One region of the Comamonas serinivorans genome, then DNA from elsewhere that is predicted to be linked to it. Evidence: riboswitches for the same ligand, from Rfam matches in the RefSeq annotation. Region 1 holds a riboswitch; each other region holds the start of a gene.
What was found. Region 1 has a riboswitch for cobalamin ahead of CCO03_RS11300 (TonB-dependent receptor domain-containing protein). Riboswitches for the same ligand answer to the same signal wherever they lie in the genome.
Positions count from the first base shown of each region.

Region 1 (9,548 bases):
AACCGCGCGGAAAGGAACGACTCCGTGCCATTCGGGTCGCGGCTTACCTCGCAGGCACGGACGCAACGGGCGACGCAGGTGGACCGGCGCGGACACCTCGTCCGTATGCACAGGCCGGCGCGAAACGCCGCCATCGTGATGCAGTGGCCGCCGTTCAACATTCGCTCGAAAGCCGGCTGGGCAGAGCACAAGGGTGGTGCCTCGGGGGGCGCCCGGGCTTGCTGTGCCCAAACCGCGCGCACCATGCGCGGTGGTCCGCCCGCACGCCGGGCGTGCGCCACGAGTGCGGCCGCGGCCATGCCCAACCGGACGCCAAAGCCAGGCGGACGTGGCCGGGGGCTTTCGCCTTCTGGCTAAGATTTGCGCCTTTTGCTGCTGGCACTGACCAGGAAGGACGACGTGGACGTTTTGTTGTTGATCAAGGCCGCGATCATGGGGATCGTGGAGGGCCTGACCGAGTTTCTGCCCATTTCCTCCACCGGCCACCTGATCCTGGCCGGGGCCTTGCTGGATTTCCATGGCGAGCGCGAGAAGGTGTTCGAGATCGCGATCCAGACCGGCGCCATCCTGGCCGTCATCCTCGTCTACTGGCAGCGCATCCGCCACACCGTGGTGACCTTGCCCCGCAGCCGTGACTCGCAGCGTTTCGCGGTCAACGTGCTGCTGGCCTTCCTGCCCGCCGTGGTGCTGGGCCTGCTGTTCGGCAAGGCCATCAAGGAGAACCTGTTCACGCCGCTGGTGGTGGCCACGACCTTCATCATCGGCGGCTTTGTCATCCTGTGGGCCGAGCGTCGGCCCCAGTCGCAGACCCGGGTCGCCAGCGTGGACGACATGCGCTGGCTGGACGCGGTGAAGGTCGGCCTGGTGCAGTGCATGGCCATGGTGCCCGGCACCAGCCGCTCGGGCGCCACCATCATCGGCGGCATGCTGCTGGGGCTGTCGCGCAAGGCGGCCACGGATTTCTCGTTCTTCCTCGCGATTCCCACCCTGATCGGCGCCGGCGTCTACAGCCTCTACAAGGCGCGCGACGTGCTGTCCTGGGCAGACCTGCCCATGTTTCTGGTGGGCCTGGTGTTCGCGTTCTTGAGCGCCTGGCTGTGCGTGCGCTGGCTGCTGCGCTTCATCTCCAGCAACTCCTTCGTGCCGTTTGCCTGGTACCGCATCGGCTTTGGCCTGCTCATCCTGTTGACCCATTACATGGGTTGGATCGTCTGGAGTGAGTGAGTAGTATGGGGCAATTTCCGTTCTTTGAACAACGGAAAGTGCAGCATACTGCCATGTAATGTTCTCCATGATGGCAGCAGGCTTTGTCGCCCAGATCACACAGTCCGGGTCGGTTTGGGGTCACATTGCCGGCTTTGACCCAAGGAAACGAACCGACCATGTCCACTGTGCAAGCGTCCCCCTCCGCTTTGCCTTTCGCAGGCCTTCGCGTGCTCGATTGCGCCAGTTTCATCGCGGCGCCCGTGGCCACCACCGTGCTGGGCGATTTCGGTGCCGATGTCATCAAGATCGAGCCGCACACGGGTGATTCGTTCCGTGAGCTGTACCGCGCGCCGGGCATGCCCGAGTCCGACCGCAACTACCCCTGGGAGCTGATGTCGCGCAACAAGCGCAGCCTCGCCCTCAACCTCAAGACGCCCGAGGCGCTGGCCGCCTTGCACCGCCTGGTCGAGCAGGCCGATGTCTTCGTCACCAACCAGCCATTGCCGGTGCGCCGCAAGCTCGGCATCACCTACGAAGACCTCAAGCACCTCAACCCCAAGCTCATCTACGCCTCGTTCACCGCCTACGGCGAGACCGGCCCCGAGGCCGACAAGACCGGCTTCGACTCCACCGTCTACTGGGCCCGCACCGGCCTGATGGACCTGATGCGCGCCAGCGAGGAAAGCCAGCCCATCCGGTCGCTGCCCGGCATGGGCGACATGCCCAGCGGCATGACGCTGTATGCGGCCATCGTCACGGCCCTGTACCGCCGCGCGATGACGGGCGAGGGCAGCCACGTCGACACCTCGCTGCTGGCCTGCGGCGTGTGGTCCAACGCCTGGATGGCGCAGGCTGCGTTGTTCCAGGTGCCGGTCGAGTACCGCCCGCCGCGCACGCACACCGTGAATGCTTTTGGCAACAGCTACCGCACCAAGGACGGCCGCTGGATCAACCTGGCCGTGCTCAACGAGGCCCAGTCCGCCCCGCTGCTCAAGGCCATGGAGCGCACCGACCTGGCCCAGGACCCGCGCTTTGCGACGCCGGAGCTGCGCCGCCAGAATCACCTGGCGCTGATCCCCATCCTGGACGAGGTGTTCATCCAGCACGACCTGAAGGAATGGCGCCGGCGCCTCGATGCCGCAGGCATCACCTATGGCGTGATCGGCGTGGTCGAGGACATGCACGACGACGAGCAGATGCGCATCGCCGGGGCCATCGTCCCGCTGGGTGACGAGGAAACCATCGGCTCGCCGTTCCACCTGGAAGGCGTGGCCAAACGGCCTGCCGGGCCCGCGCCCACGCTGGGGCAGCACACCGACGACGTGCTGGCCGACTACGGCTTCAACGCCGACGAAATCGCCAAGCTGCGCGCCGCCGGCGCCCTGGGCTGACGGCAACCGGCCTGACGGGCCCGTCCACCACGGTCGCCGCGCAGGCGGATGGCCGGCGCAAGCCCGCAAGGCCAGGGCTTCCCGGCGGACCCATGCGCCGCGCCACGCGTACCTCGACATGGTCCAGCCTGGCGTGATGGGCGATGGCTCAGTCCCCTGACGCCTGTGCTGCAGGGCGCGACCAGGGGCGCCCGTACAATCGCGCCCACGTTGGTGCTCGCAGGCGTGGTTCACACGCCGCAGTTCAATGGGAAGCAGGAGGGACCCCCCACCCGGGCACGGTTGCCGAACCTGCGCTGCCCCCGCAACGGTAAGACGCGCTGTGGATCGGCTGAATGCGGATCACGGCCCGCACCTCATGACGACGGTTTCAGCCACTGGGATGCCTTGAACAAGCACCTGGGAAGGCGACGTGCGGGCATGAACGCGTCAGCCCGGATATCAGCCAACGCGGTCGAGGTGCGTTCTGCCAGACAGGGCAGGCGTGCGTCGTGTTGCGGTGCGCGCTGGCGGGGATGCTGGCGCCTTGCAGGCTGTTTCCCCATGATGTCCCATTCTCCCTTCTCGTCGCAGGCTTGCCTGCCCCTGGCCGTTGCGGCCCTGTGTGCGTCGTTCGCGCCTGGCGCTCAGGCCCAGTCTCAGGCCCAGGCGGCCGATGTGTCCAATCCCGGCACCGTGTCCGCGCAGCGGTCGGACGCCGGCACGCTGGCGGCCGCTGCCGCCAGCCTGCCCGATGTGGTCATCTCGGCCACGCGCACGCCGCAGCCGGCCGCGCAGGTGCTGGCCGATGTCACCGTGCTCGACGACCAGGCCGTGCAGCGCAGCGGCGCGGTCAACATCGCCGATTTGCTGGCGCGCCAACCCGGCATGGAGCTGGTGCGCAACGGCGGCCCCGGCACCACCAGCAGCATCTACATCCGCGGTGCCGAAACGCGCTTCACCGCCGTCTACGTCAACGGCGTGCGCGTGGATTCGCAATCGACCGGTGGCGCGCCCTGGGAGGCGATTTCGCTGGCCCAGATCGAGCGCATCGAAATCCTGCGCGGGCCCGCGGCGGCCGTGTACGGTTCGGACGCCGTGGCCGGCGTCATCCTCATCTACACCCGCCAGGGTGACGGCGCGCCCAAGGCCAACGTGGCCGTGGGCCTGGGCAGCCAGGGCACGCGCCGGGCCGAGGCCGGCATCAGCGGCCAGGCCGGGGCGGTGGACTACGCGCTGGGCGCGTCGCGCGCCACCAGCTCGGGCTTCAATGCCCGGCCCGACGCCGCCTACAACCCCGACAAGGACGGCTACCGCAACACCGCGGCCAACGCCCGCCTGGGCTGGCAGGTCAATGGTGCGCACCGGCTCGAAGCCGCCTTCAGCCACAGCAAGATGGACGCCCAGTACGACGGCTTTGGCACCCAGGGCATCGACGAGCACGGCGTCAACCAGCTGACCACGGCCAGCCTGGCCTGGGCGGCGCGGTGGAGCGAGGTCTACGACTCGCGCCTGTCGGTCAGCCAGTCGACCACGCGCTACCGCACGTCGCCCGACCCCTACGCCACCAAGACCACGCTGCGCGACGCGCTGTTTCAGAACACGCTGCGCCTGGGCGCGCACCGGCTGAGCCTGACGCTGGAACACCGCGGCGATGCGCTGGTCAACGACCCCATCGACACCAGCCGGCACCAGAACGCGCTGGCCCTGGGCTGGGGCTGGCAGGGCGGCGCCCACACGCTGCAGCTGAACCTGCGCCACGACCGCGACAGCGAATTCGGGGGCGCCACCACGGGTCAATTTGCATGGGGGTATCAGTTTGCACCGAATTGGCGTGTGACGGCAGCGGCTGGTACTGCTTTCAGGGTGCCGACGCTGTACCACCGCTTCAGCCAGTATGGCGCGCCTGACCTGCAACCCGAAAAGAGCCGCAACGTCGAGCTGGGCCTGCGCTGGGCCGATGGCGGCAGCAGCGTCGAAGCCACCCTGTACCAGAACCGCGTGCGCAACCTGATCGCGTTCGGCGCGGCCGGACCCTGCGCCGATGCCTTCGGTTGCTACGAAAACGGCGGCCGCGCGGTCTACGAGGGCCTGACGCTGGCGGCCCGCCACCGGCTGGGCAGCGTCAACCTGAGCGGCTCCATCGACCTGCAGGACCCGCACAGCCGCGACACCGGCAAGCTGCTGGCACGCCGCGCCAAGCAGTTGCTCAAGCTGGGGGCCGACACGCAGCTGGGCGGCTGGACGCTGGGGGGCGAGTTCCAGGCCACCTCGCACCGCTACGACAACGCCGCCAACACCAGCCGGCTGGGCGGCTTCGGGGTGCTGAACCTGTACGCCAGCACCAGGTTGGCCCCCGACTGGCAGTTGCTGCTGCGGGTGGACAACCTGGCCGACCGCCAGTACCAGCTGGCCCGCGGCTATGCCCAGGCCGGGCGCACCGCCTACGCCGAGCTGCGCTGGACGCCGGGCTTCTGAGCCATGGGGGCCGCAGACCCGAACCCCCAGGCCTTGCGCGTGGTGGCGCGCGAGCTGGTGCTGGGCGGCCAGCGCAGCGGCAAGTCGCGCCGGGCCGAGCACTTGGCCGCGCGCTGGCTGCAGGACGCAGCGCATGGCGCCAGCTTCATCGCCACCGCCCAGGCGCACGACGCCGAGATGCACGACCGCATTGCGCGGCACCGCGCCGACCGCGCGCAGGCGCTGCCGCGCATGGCCTGCATCGAGGCGCCGCTCGACCTGGCCGGCGCCATCCGCCGCAGCCCGGCCTGGCATGACCCGCAGCACCTGCTCGTGGTCGACTGCCTGACGCTGTGGCTGAGCAATGTCCTGTTCGCCCCGCCCGGTGGGCCAGGTGGTGAAGCCAGCGCCCAGGCTGCCGATGCCGCTGCCGGGGGAGAAGCCGTGGCCGCATCGGTGCAGGATCAGGCGACGGGCTTGCAGGTGCAGGCCCTGGTTGACCGCAGTGCCGAGCTGCTGCAGGCCCTGGCCGCTTGCGCCGGCCCGGTCGTGCTGGTCAGCAACGAAATCGGCCTGGGCGTGGTGCCCATGGGTGCCGAGGTGCGCGCCTACGTGGATGCGCTGGGGCGCCTGAACCAGCAGGTGGCGGCCCGGTGCGAGCGCGTGTGCCTGATGGTGGCGGGCCTGCCGCTGATGGCCAAGGGCGAGGCTTGAGGCTGTTGTGGCGGCTTCGGTGCAAAGAGGTGAAGGCAGTATGGTGAACTCGGCGATGACAAACAAACGGCAAGGGCGCGATACTCCGCATGCCATCGACCCGGGTTGCGCATGGGCCGCGCGTCCCCGTCGGTCGTTCGCGACGCTTGCACGCGTGGCGCTTGGCGCTGCCGGGTGCGCCGGGCTGCTGGTGGCCCTCTTGACGGCGTCGATGCCGGCCGCGGCGGCGCCCGCCGGGCCGCAGGCCACGTTGACCACACCGCGCGCGATTCAGATCCGCGATGACCACGGCCGCCTGGTGCAGCTCAAGCGGCCGCCGCAGCGCATCGTGAGCCTGTTGCCGTCGTTGACCGAGTCGGTCTGCGCGCTCGGGGCCTGCGACCGGCTGGTGGGCGTGGACCGCTATTCCAACTGGCCCGCGGGCGTGACGCGGCTGCCGCAGGTGGGTGGCGGGGTCGATCCCAATGTGGAGTCCATCGTGGCGCAGCGGCCCGACATCGTGCTGGCCAGCGCCGCCTCGCGCGGGGTCGAGCGCCTGCAGGCGCTGGGCATTCCGGTGCTGACCATCGAACCCAAGGGGGGCATGGCCGATGCGCGGCGCGTGCTGGGCACGCTGGCGCAGCTGCTGGGCCTGCCAGCGGCGCGCGCCGATGCGGTGTGGGCTCAGGCCGAGCGCCAGCTGCGCGAGGCCGTTGCGCGCATGCCGGCGGCTTCCAAAGGCATGACGGTGTTCTTCGAAGCCAGTGCGGGCCCGTACGGCGCGGGGCCGCAGTCGTTCATCGGCGAGGTGCTGTCGGCGCTGGGCCTGGTGAACGCGCTGCCGGCCGAGCTCGGGCCGTTCCCGCGCCTGAACCCCGAGTACGTGGTGCGCGCCAGGCCGCAGTTCATCATGAGCAGCGAGCGGGCCGACCTGCCCGACGCCGCCGTGCCCGAACGCGTGAGCTTTCGCTACCCGGGCTGGAACGAGATGCCGGCCGTGCGCGAGGGGCGGGTGTGCCTGTTCACGCGGGCCCAGGCCGATGTGCTGGTGCGGCCGGGGCCGCGCCTGGGCGAGGCGGCCGCCATCGTGGCCGATTGCGTGAACCGCCGCGTGGCGCGCACGACGGGACATGCGCCATGAGGGATCATGGAGTATGCATACATTGCCGTTTGGAAAGAAACGGCGATGGGCTGATACTGCCTGGGGTCATGGCATGAATCAGCGACGCGCGGCCTGGGTCGGCCTGCTGGCCGTGGTGCTGAGCCTGATCGTGCTGGCCGGCGGCCTGGCCGTGGGCAGCACGGGCTGGCAAGGCCCGGCCGCGCTGTGGCGCGACCCGGTCGCGGCCCAGATCGTGTGGGACATCCGCCTGCCGCGCACCCTGGGGGCGTGGCTGGCCGGCGCCTTGCTGGGCCTGGCGGGCGCGGTGGCGCAAGGCCTGTTCCGCAACCCCCTGGCCGACCCCTACCTGCTGGGCAGCGCGGCGGGCGCCAACCTGGGGGTGGCCGTGGCCATGGCCGCCTTCGGCGGCACGCCGTACGCCACGGCCCTCATCGTGCGCTGGGGCTCACGGGCGCGGCCTTTGTGGGCGCGACCCTGGCCGTGCTCATCACGCTGACCCTGGCCAAAGGGGTGCAGCAAGGCCTGCGGCTGCTGCTGGCCGGGGTCATCGTGGGCGTGGTGTTGACGGCGCTGGCCTCGCTGGTGCTCATCGCGCGGCCGGACATCCTGCCGGCCATGCAGTCGTTCCTGCTGGGCAGCACGGCGTTCGTGGGCTGGAGCGCCTGCGGGGTGCTGCTGGGTGCCCTGGTGCCGTGCGCGGTGTGCGGCTGGGGGCTGTCACGCGCCCTGGATGCCTTGGCGCTGGGCGAGGACACGGCCCGCACGCTGGGCCTGCGCCTGGCCTGGATGCGCATGGGGCTGGTGGCCGTGCTGGCCCTGGCCACCGGGGCGGCCGTGGCGCAATCGGGCTTGATCAGCTTCGTGGGCCTGGCGGCGCCGCACCTGGTGCGCAGCCTGGTGCGGGTGCGGCACGCCGGCTTGCTGTGGCTGTCGGCCTTGCTGGGCGGACTGCTGCTCGCCGGGGCCGACCTGCTGGCGCGTGGCCTGGTCGCGCCGCAGGAATTGCCCGTCGGGGTGTTGACCGCCATGCTGGGCGGCGGCTACCTGCTGTGGCTGATGCACCGGGGCAGGGCCTTACGGTGACGATTGGCGGCGTTGCAACACGTCAAATCACGTTTGTTACCTGCGTACAACGATTCGGCAGCCTGAACCATAGAATGCCAGCCTGTGTGACGGCCACGTTCGTGCAGGTGCTGCATTGTTGTGAAGCGCCGTTCACCTTCACGGACCTGCCGAGATCGCCCATGCCCAGCTTGTTGAAACGCTTCACCCTTGTCCTCAACCGCCCTGCGTGGGTTCTGTCGGCCGCCATGGCGTGTGCTGCCCCTGCCTGGGCCGACTTCATCGCGGTCGGCCATCCCAACTACACATCGGCCGCTGTTGGGCATTTGTTCATTTTTGGAGCCAGCGGCGCAACCGGCACGGTGACCAGCAAGGACGGGGTGTTCAACCAGACCTTCACCGTCGATGCCTCAGGCGTGGCCGAGGTGACCGTGCCCTCCAGCCAGTTCCTGGACCCCAGCAACACCGTGCTGGGCAAGGCTCTGCTGGTGCAGTCAGCCAGCCCCATCAGCGGCTATTTCCTCAATCGCGAGATATACACCACTGACATGAGCTACCTGCTCGATCTGCCGGCTTTGGGCACGGAGTACCGGGTGATGGGCTGGGAAAACAGCGTGGCCGGATCGCTGCAAATGTCGCTCACCGCCACGCAAGACGGCACCACGGCCACGATCACGCCCGCCAACGACCTGTCATCGGGCCAGTTGGCGGGTGTGCCGTTCACCGTGTCGCTGAATGCGGGCGAGTCCGTGATCTACAACGCGCCCACTGGCAACGACCTGACGGGCTCGCGCATCACGGCCAACAAACCCCTGGCGGTGTTTTCGGGGTCTGGCTGCGCCAACGTGCCAGTTGGCGTGTTTGCTTGCGACCACCTGTTCACGCAATTACCGCCCGTCAACCGCTGGTCTCGCAACTACGTGGTGCCCGAAACGGCCAACACCGGCGCGGCGGGCAACCTGGTGCGCATCCTGGCGGCCACCAACGGTACGCAGGTCACGGTCAACGGCACGGTGGTGGCCACCCTGAATGCGGGTGAATTCCACCAGATCGACACGGCGCACGATTTGCACATCACCGCCAACAATCCGGTGTTGGTTGGGCAATTTTTGAAAGGCGTTGGTGCCACGGGTTTCGGTGATCCTGCTTTCACCTTCATCGGCGGCATGGACCAGACCTTGAGCAGCTACGCCTTCACGGCCCCCACCAGCTTGTCGCCCTACGACGAGAACTTCCTGAACCTGGCGGTGCCCACCACGGCGCTGGCCAGCCTGCAACTCAATGGCGTGGCGGTTGACACCTCTGCCTTCACGCCCGTGGGCACGAGCGGCTACAGCGCAGGTCGCGTGGCCATTGCCACCGGCCCAGGCCGCATCCAGGCCAGCGCGCCTTTCCTGGCCACCATCGCTGGGTTCACCTCAGCCGACAGTTACCTCACCATCATCGGCACCTCGTATTCAAGCGGAGCATCCAACCCGGACCCCGTGGCGCCCATGCCCGTGCCCGTGGGTGGCGTGTTGCCCGGCCTAGCGATGGCGTTGGGCGTGCTGGGTGTCGCAGGCTGGCGTCGCCGCCAAGCGCAGGCGTGATAGCGCGCGGCAGATGAACGGAAGCGGCAGGCCCGCTTTTTGTGGGAG
Region 1 covers NZ_CP021455.1:2,656,779-2,666,326, reverse strand. The annotation lists gene CCO03_RS11310 (undecaprenyl-diphosphate phosphatase) at 400-1,224, shown strand; gene CCO03_RS11305 (CaiB/BaiF CoA transferase family protein) at 1,383-2,597, shown strand; cobalamin riboswitch at 2,792-3,061, shown strand; gene CCO03_RS11300 (TonB-dependent receptor domain-containing protein) at 3,141-5,054, shown strand; gene CCO03_RS11295 (bifunctional adenosylcobinamide kinase/adenosylcobinamide-phosphate guanylyltransferase) at 5,058-5,747, shown strand; gene CCO03_RS11290 (ABC transporter substrate-binding protein) at 5,938-6,867, shown strand; partial or broken gene CCO03_RS11285 (FecCD family ABC transporter permease) at 6,941-7,932, shown strand; gene CCO03_RS11280 (IgGFc-binding protein) at 8,094-9,500, shown strand.

Region 2 (9,548 bases), 1.8 Mb from region 1:
GCGGAATTCCGCCTCGGCCTGCGCCACGGCCAGCCGAAAGGCCCGCAGCCAATCCAGGCCCAGCGGCGTGAAGCGGATCAGCCGCGCGCGGGCATCGCGTGGATCCGGCTCGCGCACCACCAAGCCCCAGGCCTCGCATTGATCCACCAGGTCGGCCATGGCCTGTTTGCTCATGCCGGCGGCCTGCGCCAGCTCGGTCAGGCGCGAGCCTTGCAACGCCAGGTGACGCGTGATGTGGATGTGCGCGGCCCCCACCTTGTCGCGCAGTGCCAGGTTGGACAGGGCCAGCGGCGCCTCGGCACTGGCGGCCATCAGCACCAGCACGCGCGCATCAAAGCGCCGCACGGCGTGGCCCAACAGGCGGCCCAGGTGGGTTTCGCGCCAGCGGTCCTGCAGCACCGCCTCGTGCAAGTCCGCCCTGGGTTCGTCGCCCGCCGGCAAAGTGTGGGTCATGGCGTTCTTGTCCCGTGTGGCGGCCCCATGTAGGCCAGTCAAGCCTGAGCTCGCGCGCTTGCGTCCTGCCAGGGCGGTTTTGATCAGTCAGGAAAACTGACCATATTTTGACTTTACCGCATTTACTGGCTTGGGATACAGTGCTGGTCATTCATCCAGTCATTGGGTTGACGACGACCTTCAAGCCTGTCCTGGCCGGGCCCGTCAGCCCACCTTTTTCAGGAGCGCCACCATGAACGCCAAGACCACCCCCGTCGATTCCGACAAAGCCAAGGCCCTGCAAGCCGCCCTGGCCCAGATCGAAAAACAGTTCGGCAAGGGCTCGATCATGAAACTCGGCGAGGGCGAGGCCATCGCCGACATCCAGGTCGTGTCCACGGGCTCGCTGGGCCTGGACATTGCGCTGGGCGTGGGCGGCCTGCCCCGCGGCCGCGTGATCGAAATCTACGGCCCGGAGTCGTCGGGCAAAACCACGCTGACCTTGCAGGCGATCGCCGAGATGCAGAAGCTGGGTGGCACCTGCGCCTTCATCGACGCCGAGCACGCGCTGGACACCAGCTACGCGGAAAAGCTGGGCGTCAACCTGCAGGACATCCTCATCAGCCAGCCCGACACTGGCGAGCAGGCCCTTGAAATCGTCGATTCGCTGGTGCGCTCAGGCGCCGTCGACCTGGTGGTGATCGACTCGGTCGCGGCCCTGACCCCCCGAGCCGAAATCGAAGGCGACATGGGCGACCAGCTGCCGGGCCTGCAGGCCCGCCTGATGAGCCAGGCGCTGCGCAAGCTCACGGCCACGATCAAAAAGACCAACTGCATGGTCATCTTCATCAACCAGATCCGCATGAAGATCGGCGTGATGTTCGGCAGCCCCGAAACCACCACGGGCGGCAACGCGTTGAAGTTCTACGCCTCGGTGCGCCTGGACATCCGTCGCACCGGCACCATCAAGAAGGGCGACAACGCCATTGGCAACGAAACCCGTGTCAAGGTGGTCAAGAACAAGGTCTCGCCGCCCTTCAAGACCGCCGAGTTCGACATCCTGTTCGGCGAAGGCATCTCGCGCCACGGCGAAATCATCGACATGGGCGTGAACGCGCGCATCGTCGAAAAATCTGGCGCCTGGTACGCCTACAACGGCGAAAAAATCGGCCAGGGCCGCGACAACGCGCGCGAATTCCTGCGCGAGAACCCGGACCTGGCCATCGAGATCGAGAACAAGGTGCGCGAGTCCCTGGGCATCGCCCTGCTCCCCACCGATGGCGTGGCCGCCCCGGTGAGCAGCGACGACGAGGTGTGACCCTTGGGCGGCCGCGGCCGCTGGCGATGCGCGCTGCTCGGGCCACGGCTGGGCTGCGTCTGCCGCCCATGGCGGCGCGCGCTGCGTGGTGGCGATGGCGCGGCGCATCTCGCCTGGGGCCGGTGTCAGGCGACGCCCTGGCGAGGCCGGCCGGCCGCCCATCCGACGACGGCGCGGCCAGGCTGATGGCCCAACGCTCGACGGCTTCAGGCCTGATGCCCGTCACCCACCTGATCCCTCCCCACAGCGGCTGGTGCCGTTGGTCCCTCCGACCCACCATGCCCTGATCCAGGCCTTCCGTTCCACGCTCCGATGTCCCCTGCCGCCACGCCCCTCAGCCTCAAAGGCCGCGCCTTGCGCCTGCTCAGCCTGCGCGAGCACTCACGGGCTGAGCTGGCGCAGAAGCTGGCGCGCCACGTGCAAGAAGGTGACGACCTGCAGGCCGTGCTGGACTGGCTGGTGGCCCGGGATTTTCTGAGCGACCAACGGGCGGCCGAGGCACTGGTCCACCGCAAGGCGCCGCGCTACGGCAGTGCGCGCGTGCAGCAGCTCATGCGCCAGCAAGGCGTGCCCGCCGACCTGATCGCGGCCAGCATGGCCGAGCTGCAGGGCAGCGAGCTGGCGCGGGCGCGCGATGTCTGGCAGCGCAAGTTCGGCGAGCGGCCCGATTCGCCCCAGGCCCGCGCCAAGCAGATGCGCTTCATGGTCAGCCGAGGCTTCAGCCCGCAGCTGCTCGATCGCCTCTGGCGCGACGACGAGGCGTGATGCGGGCCTCCGCTGCGCATCTGGTGGCCGGCCACCTGCGGCAGCGTGACATCGCGGATGCATGCCATGGGGTATGAAGGCATTGCCGTTTTGCTGAAAACGGCGATGGATGGATACTGCATCAAGGTCGCGTGATTCAGCGGCACGCAGCGCCCGCGCGCTTGAAGCGGTTGCCCGTCACCGCCAGCGAGCCCAGCGACATCGTTCGACTCGCATTCAAACCACCGTCGGGCAGGACGTGCGCACCGGCCGTGTCCAGCGCACGGGGGTCGCGATGTGGCCGTCGCGGTGTGGCGGCCACGCCCTGCCGCCCTGCGCCAGCGCAGGCCCCCAAGGCCCAGGGCGAGTCGCGGCACAGGGCCGCAGGCCGCGCCGTGGTGGCTCGCGCCACGGCGCTTCCCCCATAATCTCGCGCTGCGAACACGCGGCCGCTGCAAGGCGACCCGCGGTTCGCGTCGATGAGAAGGTGCCTGAACGGGCTGGCCACACGGCCGCGCCCCGCAGGTTAAACGGGAAGCTGGTGCGCGACGGGAACACCTATCGCAAGGCCAGCGCTGCCCCCGCAACGGTAAGCGACACATCCGGTCCGCAGATCGCTGGCTCCGCCAGTCGATGGTCACTGCGCCCTCTGAGGCGTGGGAAGGCGCGGGACCTGGCTGCGCATGGCCCCTGGCCGATGCCAGCTGTCGCAAGCCCGGATACCGGCCTGCTCCCATCGCTTCGGATGCCGCGGGAAGGCGCATGTCCGGGCAGGCGGCAGGCCGGGTCTTGCCCTGCTCCAGACGGCGCGCGTGACCGCGGCGTGTGCCCTGATCCAACGCTTCGCGGGAGAGCGAAGCGCCTCTGGAACGACCATGCGGACCTGCTTCCCCTTCGACCTGCCCTGGCTGGCCAGCCACCCCGCGCGCCTTGCGCCTGCCCAGCCGCTGCCCCGTGCCCATCAGCCCCTGCGCCAGACCACCCGGCTCTGCGCCTTGGCCTGTGTCGCCTGGGCCTCTGCGGCCTGGGCCCAGGCCCCTGACGCCACCCCGCCCGCGAGCGACGCGCTGGAGCCCATGTTCGTGACGGCCACGGCACGGCCCGAGGAGCGGGCACGCATCGCGGCCACCACCCAGACCATCGCCCGCGAGGACATCGAGCGCTCGTCGGCCAAATCCCTCACCGACCTGCTGGCCGAGCACGCGGTGGGCTTCCTCAGCGAATGGACGGCGGCGCAGACCTCGCTGAACCTGCGCGGCGCCACCACCGATGGCCAGGGGCGCGACTACCGCGGCCAGGTGCTGGTGCTGCTCAATGGCCGCCGCGCCGGCACGGCCAACCTCTCCAAGCTCAGCCTGTCGGATGTGGAGCGCATCGAGATCGTGCGCGGGCCGGCGTCGGTGGTCTACGGCAGCCAGAACATGGGCGGCGTCATCAACATCATCCTGCGCAACGGCGCCAGTGGCGGCCGCAACCGCGTACAGGCCGTGGGAGGCGGATGGGGGCTGTGGCGCACCGAAGCCCAGCTCAGCGGCGCCACCGACCGCTGGGACTGGTACCTGGGCGCCAACGCCGGCGGCCGCGGCGACTACCAGTCGGGCAGCGGCGGTGGCAGCCTGCCCAACACCAGCTGGAAACGGCGCGGCGCCACGGGTGCCCTGGGCTGGCAGCTGAACAACCTGCACCGGCTGGCACTGCAGCTGCGCACCGACGGCATCTACAACGCCGGCTTCCGCGGCTCGGGCGCCAACGCCTACAGCCGCGACAACCGCGACAACCAGTCGGCCGACCTGACCTGGCACGGCGCCCTGCCCGGCGAGCGCGTCAGCTGGCTGGCCCACCTGTACAGCTTCCGCGATGTCGACGAGTTCAACTGGGCCTCGCCGGTCATCCGCTCCGGCACCAGCGCCGTGCCCGGCACGGCCAGCGACGACAACCGCCGCGTGCTCGAAGGCACGGGCCTGCGCCTGCAGCCGCGGATTCGCCTGAGCGCCAGCAACGACCTGCTGGTGGGGTTCGACTACGAGAAAAACCGCCTGCGCTCCGACCGCGTGCGCGTGGCCATGCCCGGTGGCCCCACCGGCCAGGTTGCGCCCTACGACAACAACCAGACCGAACACACCAAGGCGCTCTACTTCGAAGACGCGCAGACGCTGTGGAGCGACCGCGTCACGGTGCGCGCCGGCGTGCGCAAGACCTGGGGCGCGACGCGCTTCGACCAGACCCCCAACGTGCCGCTGGCCGTCACCACCACGCGCGACTACGACCAGCTCACCTGGTCCACCGGCGCCACCTGGAAGGTGGACGACGCCCTCAACCTGCGCGTGGGCGCGGCCACAGGCTTCCGGGCGCCCACGGCCAGCGAGCTGTCGGCCGACTTCACCGCCGTGGGCGGCGGGCGCATTTTCGGCAACCCCCAGCTCAAGCCCGAGTCCAGCCGCCAGTTCGAGGTCGGTGGCAGCTACCGCCAGCCGGGCTGGAAGGTCGATGCGGCGCTGTTCCAGAACACGATCGCGAACCGCATCACCACCGTCTCGCGCGGCGCCGCCACCAACACCTCGGACTACGCCAACAACGCCGCCGACATCGTCGCGCGCGGGCTGGAGCTGGGCGTCAGCGCCGACGTGGGCCAGTTGCTGGGCTCGCGCCTGGGCGGCCACACGCTGACGGTGTTCGGCAATGGCTACTACCACTTCACCATGAAGGACAAGGGCGCGGCGGCCACGGCCAACACCCGCCGCGTGCAGCGCATGCACCAGTACGAAGCGGCGGCCGGCCTGCGCCTGGCCCACGGCACCGACCGCCACGCGGGCGACTGGAGCATGCAGCTCACGGCCTTGCTGCGCGGGCCGATGTGGTACGACACCGAGGAAAACTTGCTGGTGCCCCAGGGCGAGCCCAGCAGCACCTGGATCCACCGCAAGGGCGCGTTCACGGTCTGGAACTTCCGCGGCGACTACCGCGTGAGCCCGCGCGTGAAGGTGTTCGCGGGGGTGAACAACCTGTTCAACCTCAACCGCCACCCCATCTTCATCGCGCGCGACGTGCAGCCCTGCATCGCCAACCCGGCGTTCCAGAACGGCGGCTGCGGCACCTCCATGCCCGGCCGCGAATGGCAGGTGGGCCTGCAGGCCGAGTTCTGATGGCCAGCGCGTGGGGCAGGCGGCCCAATCTCGGCACAACAAGAAGCAGTATCACGCCACTGCCGTTTCATATAAAACGGCAACAGCCCGATACCCCTTTCATGGTGCATTTGCCTGACCGCGCCGCGCGGATCCGCAGGCAGGCCAACCCACCCGGGGCCGTGCACCGGCGCACCCTGGTGTCGGCGCTGGCGGCGTGGGGCCTGGGCACGCAGGCGGCTGCCGCGCCTTCGCGCGCGTTCCAGCCCGTGTCCGCCGCGCCTGCTGCGCCTGGCCTGCTGCTGCGCGATGCCCTGGGGCGCGAGGTGCGCCTGCCCGCCCCGGCGCAACGCATCGTCACCATCTTTTCGTCGAACACCGAACTGGTCAGCGCGCTGGGGCTGGCCGGCCGCATCGTCGGCGTCGAGGACTACACCCGCTACCCGCCCGAGGTGCTGGGCCTGCCCAAGGTGGGCGGCCGGCTGGGCTTCTCGGTCGATGCCGTGGTGGCGCAGCGGCCCGACCTGGTCATCGTCACACCGGCCCGGCAGGCGGCGCATCAACTGGTCGCCCCCATGGAGCGCATCGGCGTGCCCATCGTGGTGTTGCTCAGCCGCAGCCTGGCCGAGGTCGTGGACAACCTGCGGCTGGTGGCCCGGGCCACCGGCGTGCCGGACCGCGGCCAGGCCCTGGCCGCCGCGCTCGAAGCGCGTTTGCAGCGGGTCGATGCCGCCACCGCCGGCGCACCGCGGCCGCGTGCCCTGCTGATCACCGGGCGCATGGGCAACGGCATGCTGCTGGTGGCTCGCCCCGACACCTACACCGGCGAAGCCGTGGTGCGCGCCGGCGCCCGGCACGCCTTGCCCGGCCTGGGCACGCTGGCCCAGGTGTCGCCCGAGGCCGCGCTGGCCGCCGACCCCGACCTGCTGCTGTTCGCCGGCACCCAGGCGGCGCTGGACGAGCTGCTGCGCCTGCCGGGCTGGCGCGATGCGCGCGCCGTGCGCCGGCAGCGGGCGCTCACGGTGTCGCGCGCCGAGTTCCTGATTCCCGGTCCGCGCACCATCACCGGCGTGGAAACGCTGGCGCGGCAGATCGCGGCGCTGCGCGCCGGGGGCCTGGCATGACCGTGCAGCCATCCGACCTGACGCCGCCCGTACCGGCCCCCGCATCTCCGCCGTTACCGGCACCCCGGCCCCGCAGCCACTGGCGCCGCTGGGCACTCACCGCCGGCGTGCTGGCGCTGTGCCTGCTGTTCGGCGCCTGTGCCGGCCACCAGTGGGCCTCGCCGGCCGAGCTGTGGCGGGCCATCACCGACGGCGACAGCCTGCGCAGCCGGCTGCTGTGGGAATGGCGGCTGCCGCGCGTGCTGGCTGCGGCCTGCGTGGGCGCGCTGCTGGGCTTGTCCGGCACGGTGTTCCAGGGCGTGTTCCGCAACCCTTTGGCCGAGCCCTACCTGCTGGGCGCCTCGGGCGGCGCGGCGCTGGGCGCAACCGTGGCGCTGCTGGTGCCGCTGGGCCTGCCCCAGGCCTGGTTGCTGCCGGTGCTGGCCTTTGGCGGCGCCTGGGGCGCCACCGTGCTGGTGCTGGGCGTGGCGCGCGTGGCCGGCGCCCTCGATGCCGCCGGCATGCTGCTGGCCGGTGTGGCCATGGCGGCCGTGCTGGGCGCGCTGCGCTCGTTCCTGATGCTGGCCCTGTCCGACGAAACCGTCAGCCTGCAGGTCGTCATGAGCTGGATGCTGGGCGGCATCCAGACGCCCAGCTGGGCCGGACTGGGCCTGCTGGCGCTGGTCACCGTGGCGGCACTGGGCCTGACGCAGGCCGTCGCGCGGGGGCTGGATTTGCTGGGTCTGGGCGACGCCACCGCGCAGGGCTTCGGGCTGGACGTGGCGCGCTTCGTGCCCCGCGCCGTGCTGGTGGGCTCGCTCGTGGTCGCCGCCGCGGTGGCCTATGGCGGGCTGGTGGCCTTCGTCGGCCTGGCCGCGCCCCACATGGCGCGCTGGTTCGTGGGCACACGCCACCGGGCCGTGCTGCCGGCCAGCGCCCTGGCTGGGGCCGTGGTGGTCACGCTGGCCGACGCGCTGGCGCGCAGCGTGCTGCCGCCGGCCGAGGTGCCGCTGGGGCTGATCACGGCCGTGGCCGGCGGCCCCTTCTTCATCGTGCTGCTGGCGCGGCGGCTGCGGGCGCACGGAGAACCGGCATGAGCGCGGCGCCCGATCACGCCCCCGTCCACGCGCACCGCCCTGCGCCCGCCGACGGCTGTGCGAGCGCGCTGCTGCAGGCCCAGCGCGTGACGCTCACGCGCGGCAACCGTCACCTGGTGCACGACGTCACGCTGGCCCTGCCCCGCTGTGGCGCGGTGGCGCTGGTGGGGGCCAACGGCGCCGGCAAATCCAGCCTGCTGAACCTGCTCGCGGGCCAGCTCGCGCCCAGCGCCGGCAGCGTGCAGTGGCAAGGCCAGCCGCTGGCCGCGCTCAGCGTGCGCGAACGCGCGCGCCGCGTGGGCTACATGCCGCAGCGCTTTGAGCCCTACTGGAACTTGACGCTGCGCGAGCTGATCGACATGCGGCTGGACGGCGCGGTGACGACCGACCGCGTGCTGGCCCACGCCGACCTGCAGCCCCTGGCCGACCGGCGCTGGGCCACGCTGTCGGGCGGCGAGCGCGCCCGCGGCCTGCTCGCCGCCGTGCTGGCCACCGACCCACCGGCGCTGCTGGCCGACGAGCCCGGCGCGGCGCTGGACGTGCAGCACCGCCTGGCCCTGGTGACGGCGCTGGCGGCACGCGGGCGCAGCCGGCTGGTGGTCGTGGTCATGCACGACCTGGACCTGGCCTTCGAGTGCTTCGACCGCGTGATCGTGCTGCAGCATGGCCGCATTGCGCTCGATGGCTCGCCCGCCGAGCTGCTGCACGCGCCCGCGCTCGATGCCGTGTTCGGCGTGCACTTCCAGCGCATCGCCGTGCCCCCGCAAACCCTGCTGCGCGCCCGCCCCGCGCCAACCAGCCCGGACCACCGGCCACAAGCCCCCATGTCCCGAGACCATCCTGCAGCCCCTGCCGCCAACACCCCGCCCACCCGTCACGGAGCCCCCGATGCGCATTGACCTGGCCGGCTGGACCCGCGAAGCCACCGTGGGCGATCCCCGCGCCTTCTTCGCCCTGTTCGAGCAGGCCGACCGGCTGGGCTTCGACGGCGTGTGGTTCAGCGAATTCCGGGTCGCCCCGTTTGTGGCCGGCCCCTACCCCTCGCCGCTGCTGCTGGCCGCCGGCCTGCTGGCGCGCACCGAGCGGCTGCGCGTGGGCACCGCGGTGCTGGTGCTGCCGCTGCACCACCCGCTGCTGCTGGCCGAGGACATCGCCCAGCTCGACCTGCAAAGTGGCGGCCGGCTGGACGTGGGCCTGGGCCGCGGCACCGAGCCCGAGGCCTTGCAGCGGCTGGAGATCGACCCGCAGTCCACGCGCGAGCGCTTCGAACACGGCACGCGCATCCTGCGCGAGGCCTTGCGCGGCGACGCGGTGGCCTCGAGCGCCGGCCCCTGGCAGTTCGAGGCGCAGCGCCTGGCCACGCCGCCGCTGCAGCGCCCGCATCCGCCGCTGTACATCGCTGGCTCCACGCCCGAATCGGTGGCTTTTGCCGTGGCGCACGAGATGCCGCTGCTGCTGAGCCTGGAGCCGCCCGAAACCCGGCAGCTGGCCCACCAGGAACACGCCGCCCAGGCGCAGGGCCTGGACGCACAGGCGCTGGCCGCCCTGCGCCAGCGGTCGTCGCTCGCCCGCTACGTCTGCATCGGCGCCAGCGCACAGGCGGTGCAGGCCCAGCTGGACGCGCTCTGGCCGCTGCTGCATGCGCGGCGCGTCTACTTCGCCGCCAAGCGCGGCGTGGCCGCCGCCGATGTGCCGCCCGTGGACGTGGCGCAGACCCTGGCACAGCAGTTCA
Region 2 covers NZ_CP021455.1:4,497,192-4,506,739, forward strand. The annotation lists gene CCO03_RS19255 (MarR family winged helix-turn-helix transcriptional regulator) at 1-453, opposite strand, end outside; gene recA (recombinase RecA) at 686-1,750, shown strand; gene recX (recombination regulator RecX) at 2,063-2,515, shown strand; cobalamin riboswitch at 2,963-3,239, shown strand; gene CCO03_RS19270 (TonB-dependent receptor) at 3,370-5,637, shown strand; gene CCO03_RS19275 (ABC transporter substrate-binding protein) at 5,739-6,740, shown strand; gene CCO03_RS19280 (FecCD family ABC transporter permease) at 6,737-7,816, shown strand; gene CCO03_RS19285 (ABC transporter ATP-binding protein) at 7,813-8,715, shown strand; gene CCO03_RS19290 (LLM class flavin-dependent oxidoreductase) at 8,705-9,548, shown strand, end outside.
Region 2: linked by a shared signal. The riboswitch ahead of CCO03_RS19270 (TonB-dependent receptor) and the one ahead of CCO03_RS11300 (TonB-dependent receptor domain-containing protein) in region 1 are both predicted to bind cobalamin.

Region 3 (9,548 bases), 1.1 Mb from region 1:
TGGGCGCTGTGCCAGGCGCGTGCGCGGGCCTGCTCCAGCGCAAGGCCCGCGGTCTGGCTGCCAGCGAAGCCGTCGTCGATGAGCTGGCGGTAGCCGCGCAGCATGGCGTCGGGCAGCTCGAGCATGTCGCGCGCCAGCTGCAGGCCCTGGGCCAGCAGCTCGTCGTGCGGCACCACGCGGTTGACCAGGCCCCAGCGCTCGGCGGTGAGGGCGTCGATGAAATTGCCGGTCAGCGACACCTCTTTGGCGCGCGCGATGCCGATGCGGCGCGACAGGCGCTGCGACATCCCCGAGCCGGGCAGGATGCCGACGCGGCCGTGCGTGTCGGCAAACCGGGCATCGGGTGCGGCCAGCAGCACGTCGCACAGCAGCGCCAACTCGAACCCACCCGTGATGGCTGCGCCCTGCACCAGGCCGATGAGCGGGCCGTCGAAACCCACGATGCTGCCGGCCACGTTGGGAGCATCGCCCAGGAAGGCGGGGCTGCCGCCTGCGTCGGCTGCAGGCGCAGCGGCGCTTTGGGTGCGTTGCTGCAGCTCCTTCAGGTCCAGGCCGGCGCAGAACGCGCGCCCGGCGCCGCGCAGGATGAGCACGCGGGCCTGGCCGTCGGCGTTCAGGGTGTCGATGGCGCGGCGCAGCTGCCGCCGCAAGGCGCTCGACAGGGCGTTGAGCGCCTGCGGGCGGTTCAGGGTGACGATGGCGAGGCCGGGTTCGGGCCGCTCCACCAGGACCAGGTCGGGGGCGTCAGAGGGTGTCATGTCCAGCGATGTCCAATGAGAAGAGGCTGCGGCTTGCGCGGTGGCCGCTTGAGGGCGCCGTCCGCGCCGCCTTGCCCCCAGGGTCGCCAGGACGCGGCAGGTCGGCGGCATTCGGTGGCACGTGGGCCCTCTGCAGGGCTGGCCGAGACGAGGCGGCCAGCCGGATGCCCTGGCCCATGGCGGCGAAGCCACCCACCCGGATGGCGGGCCCGGCTGCGCTCGCACACCCTGGCGTGATGGTGGGTGGGGTATGGGTGCAGTCCCGTTTCCTTGAAAACGGCCATGCCACCATACTGCCTGCACACAGGCCATCTGCACACAGGCCATCTGCACACAGGCCAGCTGCGCACGGACCCTTTGCGTACAGGCCGCCGGCGCGGGGCGCCGGTGCCGGTGCGGTGTTCAGCCCTTGCGCGCCCGGGCCTGCAGCGCGGCCATGCCGCCGCCGGGCAGCACGTCCTGGGTGTTGGCGTTGTTCCACTCGCGGGCGTATTGCTGCTCCAGCGCCAGGCCTTCGGCCTGCGTGGTGGCAAAGCCCTCGTCAATGAGGCGTTTGTACTTGGGCAGGATGGTGGGCGACAGCTCCAGCATGTCCTTGCCCAGTTGCACGGCCTGGGCCAGCAACGCGTCGTTCGGCACGATGCGGTTGACCAGGCCCCAGCGCTCGGCGGTGGCGGCGTCGATGTAGTTGCCGGTCAGCGACATCTCTTTGGCACGCGCGATGCCGATGCGGCGCGACAGGCGCTGTGACATGCCCCAGCCCGGCATGATGCCGACGCGGCCATGCGTGTCGCCAAAGCGGGCGTCGGGTGCGGCAAACAACAGGTCGCAGGCCAGGGCGACCTCGAAGCCGCCCGTGACGGCGGCGCCCTGCACGGCGCCGATGATGGGGCCGGCGAAGGCCTCCATGGCGCCCACGATGTTGAGCTCGCGCTCCATGCCGAAGGCGGCCTGGCCGCTTTGGGCCCGCGCGCCCAGCTCGCGCAGGTCCAGGCCGGCGCAGAAGGCGCGCCCCGCGCCGGCCAGCACGACGACGCGCGTGCCGTCCTGCATCAGCGTGTCAAAGGCGGCGGTGAACTGGCGCCGCAATTCGTTGGACAAGGCGTTCAGCGCCTCGGGCCGGTTCAGCGTGACCACCGCCAGGCCGTCGGCGGGACGATCGATGAGGACGAGGGAGGGGGTGGTCATGCGCGCATTCCGGGTTGGTGGTGAATGGGGCATTGTCCAGCGCCGCCGCGGTGTGGCGTTTCGCGTGGCGGACAGGGTGATGCGCTGGCTCAAACCAGAGTCGTGATGGGTATGCATCGGTTGTCGATGTAACCAGATCGAGAACGGGTGCATACCCCTGGATTCACAGCGCATAGCTGATGCGCAGCTTGCCCTGGGCGTCGGTTTCGACCTGGGCGCGCACGCCGAACACCCGGCCGATGTGGGCCGGCGTGAACACCTCGGCCGGCGGGCCAATGGCGGCGATGCGGCCGCCTTGCAGCAGGGCGATGCGGTCGCAGTGGGCGGCGGCCAGGTTCAGGTCGTGCAGCACCACCACCACGGTGCGCTGCAGGCGGGTGATCAAGGCCATCAGCTCCAGCTGGTAGCGGATGTCGAGGTGGTTGGTGGGCTCGTCCAGGAACAGCAGCTCGGGCTCCTGGGCCAGGGCGCGCGCCAGCAGCACGCGTTGCCGCTCGCCGCCCGACAGGCTGGCCAGCGTAGCGTTCGCCAGGTGGTTGGCGCTGACCTGCTGCAGGCAGTCGTGCACGATGGCCCGGTCGCGCGCGCTGTCGTGCGACCAGCGCGACTGGTGGGGGTAGCGGCCCATCATCACGGCGTCGTGCACGCGGCCCTCGAGCGCGGGCGGGCTTTGGCCCATGACGGCCACCTGGCGGGCAAACTGCCGCGCATCCAGGCGCCAGATGTCCTGCCCGTGGAGGTGGACCTGGCCTTGCGTGGGTGTCAGCACGCGGTAGAGCAGGCGCAGCAGCGTGGACTTGCCGCAGCCGTTGGGGCCGACGATGCCCAGGGTTTCGCCGCGCGCCACCTGCAGGCTCACTTGGTTGACGATGGGGCGGCCCACGATGGGGCGGCCCACGAACGGGCGGCCCACGAACGGGCGGCCCACGTACGGGCGGCTCCCGGCGGGACCCGCGCGCCAGACCAAGTCGGTGGCCGTCAGCATGCGGGGCCGCCTTTGTCGGCTCGGCGCGTTTGCCGGCCCTGGCGCACCAGCATCCCGATGAAGAAGGGGCCGCCGATCAACGAGGTGATGACGCCCACGGGCAGCTCCATGGGGGCAAACGCCGTGCGGGCCAGCAGGTCCACCGCGATCAGGAAGGCCGCGCCCATGAGGGCAGCCACGGGCAACACCCGCCGGTGGTCGTGGCCGATGAGCATGCGGGTGATGTGGGGGATGACCAGGCCGACGAAGCCGATGGCGCCACTGACCGCGACCAGGCTGCCCGTCATCAGCGACACGAGCACGAACATGCGGCGGCGAAAGCGCGCCACGTTCAGGCCCAGGCTGATCGCCGATTCGTCGCCCGAGCGCAGCACGTTCAGCTCACGCGCGCTGCCCCACAGCACGGCCAGGCCCAGCAGCAGGATGAGGGCCGGTGCCGGCAGGCTGATCCACTGGCTGCCCGAGAGGCTGCCCAGCGTCCAGGTCATCAGCGAGGCGGCCAGCTCGCGCTGCCCCGCCGTCAAGGTGATGAGGCTGGTCACGCCCATGCAGGTGTACGCCACGGCCACGCCGCTGAGGATGAGGCGCGTGGGCAGCACGCGCCCTTGCTGCAGCGCCAGCAGGTAGACCAGCGTGGTGGCCAGCAGCGCGCCCGCGAAGGCCCCCAGCGTGATCGCGAACAGGCCGGCGCTGGCCAGGGCGCCCCAGGCCAGCACGCTCACGGCACCCACCGAGGCACCGGACGACACGCCCAGCAGGTAGGGGTCGGCCAGGGGGTTGCGCACCAGGGCCTGCATGGCCACGCCGACCACGGCCAGGCCCGCGCCCACGACGGCCGCCAGCAGCACGCGGGGCATGCGGATCAACCAGACGACGCGCTGGTGCTGCGGCGAGGCCTCGCTGACCGCCGGCAGGCCCAGGGCGTGCAGTGCCTCGGTGCGCAGCACCTCCCACACCTGGCTGGCCGGCACGGCGCTGGACCCCCAGCACAATGCGGCGCCGGCCGCGAGCAGCAGCACGGCCAGGGCCAGCAGGAGCAATCTGCCGTCGCGAGGCCGGCGCTCGGCACATCCGCCTCGCTGCGCATCGCTTCGCAGGGGCACCGGGTCTGGACGCGCTGGCGTGTGGGGGCTGGATGGGCTCAGCCGTGCGCCGTCGCCGCCCGCGCCTGCCCCGGTTGGGCCTGGCAGGTCCTGCAGAAGGTCGGGCGCATGCGAACGCAAGGGCATCAGGTCGCGCACCCGTGCAGGCGCGGCCGCTGGCGGTGCGGCGCCACGGTGGGCGCCGGGGGGCGTGGCACCGCGGGGGCTGTTCATGGCGTGCCCAGTGCGGGTGGGTCGACGGTGATGCGCCGTTCGGGGTGCAGCGCGGCGGCCAGGCGCTGCGTGGTCGCCACGTTGCGCGGCCCGGGCGTGGCCTCGGCGTAGGTCATGACGAAAAAGCGCTGGTGGCGGATGGCGCTGACCCCCGCCAGCTCGGGCTTGCGCATCAGGAAGTGCCGCTTGCCCTCGGCGCTGGGGTGGCCGTAATCCACGATGACGATCCACTCGGGGTCGCGCGTCACCACGTCCTCCCAGTTGCCCTGGGGCCAGTTGCTGGCGATGTCGTCGAACAGGTTGTCGGCGCCGGCCTCGTGCAGCATGGCGCGGGGCATGCCGTAGCGGCCCGAGGTGGTGGGCAGCTTGTCGCCGCTGTCGTACACGAAGACGCGCGGCCGGTGCGTGACGCCGGCCATCTCGCGGCGCAGGGTCGCCAGGCCTTGTGCCAGCACGGCCACCTGCTGGTCGGCCTGTGCCGAGGAGCGGAAGATGGCGCCGATGTGGCGCATGTCGTCGAAGGCGTCTTCCAGCCGCACCTCGCTGCGTGCGGCCACGTGGATGCAGGACTCGGTCAGCACGTACGACGCGATGCCGTGGCGGGCCAGCAGCTCGGGCGTCACCCCACCTTGGCGAAAGCCGTAGCTCCAGCCGCCAAAGACGAAGTCGGTGCCGGCGTTCACCAGCGTTTCGAGGTTCATGCCCTGGGTGGACAGCTTGGGCAGGCGCGCCAGCGCCGGCGCGAACTCGGGCGCAATCTCCTTGCCATCGGGGATGCCGGCGTAGCCCACCAGCCGGTCGGCCAGCCCCAGGAACAGGAACATCTCGGTGATGCCCACGTCGTAGGTCACGGCACGCTTGGGCTCCTTGGGGTATGCGGTGGGTACGCCGCACACATTGACGGTGACGCCAGGTACTGCGTTTGGGTGAGCTGGCGCTGGCGCGCTGCGCGGGCCACACGCGCCGAGTGCCAGCGCCAGGAGGAGGGCAAGGGCGGTGACGCGCATGCCTCAGAAGCGCAGTTGCGCGTTGAGCTCGACTTGGCGGCCGCGGCCCAGCAGCCACTGGCTGCCGTACGACGACTGGGCGTACAGGCGATTCGCCAGGTTGCGCCCGACCAGGTTGAAGCTGACCTGGCGGTTCATGCGCCAGCTGACCACGGCATCGGCCACCACGTACGACGGCAGGTAGGTGGTGTTGGCGTTGCTGCTGTAGCGCTTGCCCACGTGGCGCAGGCCCAGCGAGGCGCGCCAGTCGCCCACGGTGTAGTGCGCCCACACGTTGGCGGTGACGCGCGGCACGTTGGCCGGGCGGTTGCCCGAGCGGTCGATGCCGGTGGCGCCTTCCCGCAGCTCGTCGAACTGGGCGTCGACCCAGCCCAGGTTGCCCTCGAAGCGCCAGGCCCGACTGGCCTGCAGCGCGCCCGACAGTTCGATGCCGCGCGAGGACTGGCTGCCGCCCTGGATGGACACCGTGGGTTGCAGCGGATCGCGCGTGATGATGTCGTCCTTGCGGATGTCGTACACGGCCAGCGCCCACTCACCACGCGGGTCGGGCAGCTGCTGCTTGATGCCCAGCTCGACCTGGCGGCCACGGCTCAGCGTGAAGCCGCTTTGCGACGCGGCCAGCGACAACAGGCTGGTCACGGGGTCGTGGCCGGTGCTGACCTGGGCGTACACGTTGGTGCGGTCGTTCAGCGTGTGCGTCAGGCCCAGGCGCCACGAGGTGCCGGCCAGCTTCTTGGCCAGCGTGGCCTGCGACACCACGTCGCGGCGGTCGAAGTCGTACCAGTCGCGGCGCAGGCCGGCCATGAGCAGCCACTGGTCGTGGAGCTGCCAGGCGTCTTCCAGGTAGAGGGCGTTCTGGCGGATGGCGTTGGAGAGCTTGAGCGCGTAGGGATCGGGGCTGTCCCACACGCCATGCTGCGGGTTCAGGGCATCGACCACCGATGAGCCCGTGTAGGGCGAGCTGTTCAAGGCCTTGAAACGCGAGCGCGACAGGTCCCAGCCCGCGGCGAGCTTGTGTTGGCCCGCTTCGGCCAACAAGGCCAGCCGGTTGCCGCTCTGCGTCAGGTCGTGGCCGATCTCCAGGTAGTCGGAGCGCGCCACCGTCTGCTGGGCCGGGTTGTAGCCGTAGGCCTCGATGTTTTTCCAGTGGCGGTCCGAGCTGAAGTGGTAGCTCTCGTTCCGGAGCGTGAGGCCGGGACGGACCTGCCACTCGCCCTTGAACTTGACGCGGCGGTCCAGGTAGCGGATGTCGCTGTCGCGCACGTTGTAGTTCTGGTGGCGCAGCGCGCGGGCCACGCGCCCATCCACGGTGGGCGTGCCGAAGTAGCGCTCGGGCTGGGTGTCGCTGAAGTCGGCCGTGAGGTCAAAGCGCAGCGTGTCGCTGGCCTGCCAGCGCAGGGCGTTCATGAGCTTGGCGTTGGTGCTGCGGCCCAGTGGGCGCTCGCCATCGGTGCGCTCGCCATAGGCGTCGATGCGGTAGCTCAGGCCAGGTGCCAGCGCACCGGTGGTGCCCAGGCCGGCGCGGGCGGTGCCATGCTGGCCGCCGCCCAGCAGCATCTCGGTCTGCCGGTCTGCGCTGGGGGTCTTGCGGATGGCGTTGACCGTGGCGCCCATCGTGCCGCTGCCAAACATCAGCGAGCCGGGGCCGCGCAAGACCTCGAAACGCTCGTAGCCCCAGGCGGCATTGGGGTAGGTGATGGTGCCGGCGGCCACGGGCAGGCTCAGCCCGTCCTCGGCCACGCCCACCGAGTTGACGCCGCTGAAGCCGCGGCTGGAAAACGCCATGCCGCCGTTGCCGGGCGAGGCGGTGCTGGTCAGGCCCACGGTGCGCGTGACGGCATCGGCCACGCCGAAGTCGGCGCGTTCTTCGGCCTGCCGGGCGGTGATGGCGCTGAGGCTGGCGGGCAGGTCTTGCGTTGTCACGGGCAAGTGGGTGCCCGAGGTGGCAGGCGTCTGCAGCGCCGAGGGCACGGCGTCGGCCGTCACCTGCACACTGGGCAGCGTGTCCTGCGCGGTGGCGAGCAGGGGGCAGCACAGCATCCAGGATGCGAGCAGAGGGCTTGGGCGCAGCGCATGGGCTGGGCGCAACACGGGACGAACGGCGCGAGCGGCCGGAGTGGCTTGGGTCATGTCAAAGGTCTCATTCCACCTGATGTGACACGGCAAGCCAGAGCGTGCGGCGCTGAGTGGCCACAGGCTCAGACGCCGTCCACACCCCGCAGACAGTCATGAGGTCATGCGCCCCCGAAGGAGCGCATGGCGAACCACGAACAGGCCGGTCTCCGGGCTCACAGCATCGACCCTGAGGTCGAGGTGCACACCCACCTTCCCAAGCGTCTGGGCCACGTGGAGACCGTGGCCAGACTGAACTCAGTGGTTGCGCTTCGCCAGAGGGCGAAGCGCGGGGCGTGCTGTCTGTCTACCGTTGCGGGGGCAGCCAAGGCTTGCGGGGTTGACCCGACCTTGTTCCCGTTTCACTCGCGAAGCGAGCACCTGTGCATGGGCTGAAATCAGCGCGGCGGAGTGTAGCCCACGCGGCGCGGGACGAGGCCGCGCACGCGACGCGAAAATGGCGTGCCCGGTGACAACCAGGATAGGTATGCACCCATGGCCTTTTGTTAAATATCGGTAGCAGGACTGTACTGCCTTCAAGTCGCCATGAAGACCATGAAGGATGCGTCGCCGTTCGCCGTTCGCCGTTCGCCGGCGTGCGGGCCGGCGCCCCGCCGCACCGGGCGTTCACGCGTGGCGCGCCGCCTCAGCGTGGCTCGCTGAGGGCGAGGGGGCCGGCGCCGACCCGGACACCGGCGCGGTAGCCGCAGAAGCCGCCTGCAGCCGCCACCAGCGCGGCAGCAGGGCTTGCACGTGGGGCCGGCCGTAGCGGTCGTCGATGAGGTGGATGGTGCCGCGGTCGTCCTCGCTGCGGATCACGCGGCCCGCCGCCTGCACCACCTTGCGCAGGCCGGGGTAGAGGTAGGTGTAGTCGTCGCCCTGGCGTGCGCCGAAGCGCTGGGCCAGCACGCGCCGCATCGCGTCGTTGACGGGCCCCAGCTGCGGCAAGCCCAGCGTGGCCACGAAGGCCCCGATGAGCCGGCGGCCGGGCAGGTCCACCCCTTCGGCAAACACGCCGCCCAGCACCACCAGGCCGACGACGCGGCTGGTCTCGGTGAAGCCGGCCAGGAAGGCCTCGCGGCCGGCTGCGTCCATGGCCGGGGTCTGCAGGCACAGCGGCAGCGCGGGGTGGCGCTCGCGCAGGCGTTCGGCCACGCGCTGCAGGTAGTCGAAGCTGCTGAAAAAGCACAGGTAGTTGCCCGGTGCACGGGCGTGCTGCTGCGCCACGAGGTCGGCGATGGGGGTGAGCGATTGCGCGCGATCGGCCCAGCGCGTCGAGACCTCGCGCACCACGTGCACCTGCAGCTGGTCGGCCGCGAAGGGCGTGTCGATGTCGACCTGCGCCGTGGTCGGCGGCAGGCCCAGCAGGTCGCGGTAGAAGGCCGGCGGGTTCAGCGTGCCCGAGAACAGCACCGTGGCTTGCGCGCTGGCGTGCCGGGGCGCCAGGTGCGGCGCGGGGATGACGTTGCGGATGCCGAGCACGGCGCTGGCGCGGGCGTGCGGCCGATCGGTAGCGCGCGCGGGCAGGCGGGCGATGTCGAACAGCGCGTGGGGGCCGAACTGCTCGGCAAGCTGCAGCAGCTGCAGGGCCTCGAAATGCAGGGCCAGCAGGTCCTCGCCCAGCGCCTGAAGGCCTGCATCCTGGGCCTGGCCAACGGCCTGGGTGACGCGCTGCAGCGCCGTCAGCAGCGTGGGCGGCACGGCGTCCAGCACGGCGTAGTCGGCGGTCTGCGTGCTGGCCAGGGCCGTGCAGCAGCGCCGCAGGCGGTCCAGCGCCGTCCGCACCGGGCCGGTGGCCTGCTGGCGGGCGGCGGCCAGCGTGAAGGGCGACAGCTCGGCGCTGTACATGCGGCGCGCGCGGTCGACCAGGTTGTGCGCCTCGTCCACCAGCACGCCGACCCGCCAGCCTTGCTCGCGCGTGAGCGCGTGCAGCAGGGCGCTGCTGTCGTAGTAGTGGTTGTAGTCGCCGACGACGACGTCGCTCCAGCGCACCAGCTCCTGGGCCAAGTAATAGGGGCAGATGCCGTGCGCCAGGGCCAGGGTGCGCACGCTGGCCGGGTGCCAGTCGGCCAGGGCCGGCGCGGCGGCGCGTGCGGCCGGCAGCCGGTCGAAAAAGCCCCGCGCCAGCGGGCACGACTCGCCATGGCAGGCCTTGTCGGGGTGCTCGCAGGCCTTGTCACGC
Region 3 covers NZ_CP021455.1:3,762,747-3,772,294, reverse strand. The annotation lists gene CCO03_RS16070 (enoyl-CoA hydratase) at 1-758, opposite strand, end outside; gene CCO03_RS16065 (enoyl-CoA hydratase) at 1,161-1,946, opposite strand; gene CCO03_RS16060 (ABC transporter ATP-binding protein) at 2,110-2,931, opposite strand; gene CCO03_RS16055 (FecCD family ABC transporter permease) at 2,925-3,971, opposite strand; gene CCO03_RS16050 (ABC transporter substrate-binding protein) at 4,244-5,098, opposite strand; gene CCO03_RS16045 (TonB-dependent receptor) at 5,258-7,384, opposite strand; cobalamin riboswitch at 7,511-7,766, opposite strand; gene CCO03_RS16040 (ATP-dependent DNA helicase) at 7,994-9,548, opposite strand, start outside.
Region 3: linked by a shared signal. The riboswitch ahead of CCO03_RS16045 (TonB-dependent receptor) and the one ahead of CCO03_RS11300 (TonB-dependent receptor domain-containing protein) in region 1 are both predicted to bind cobalamin.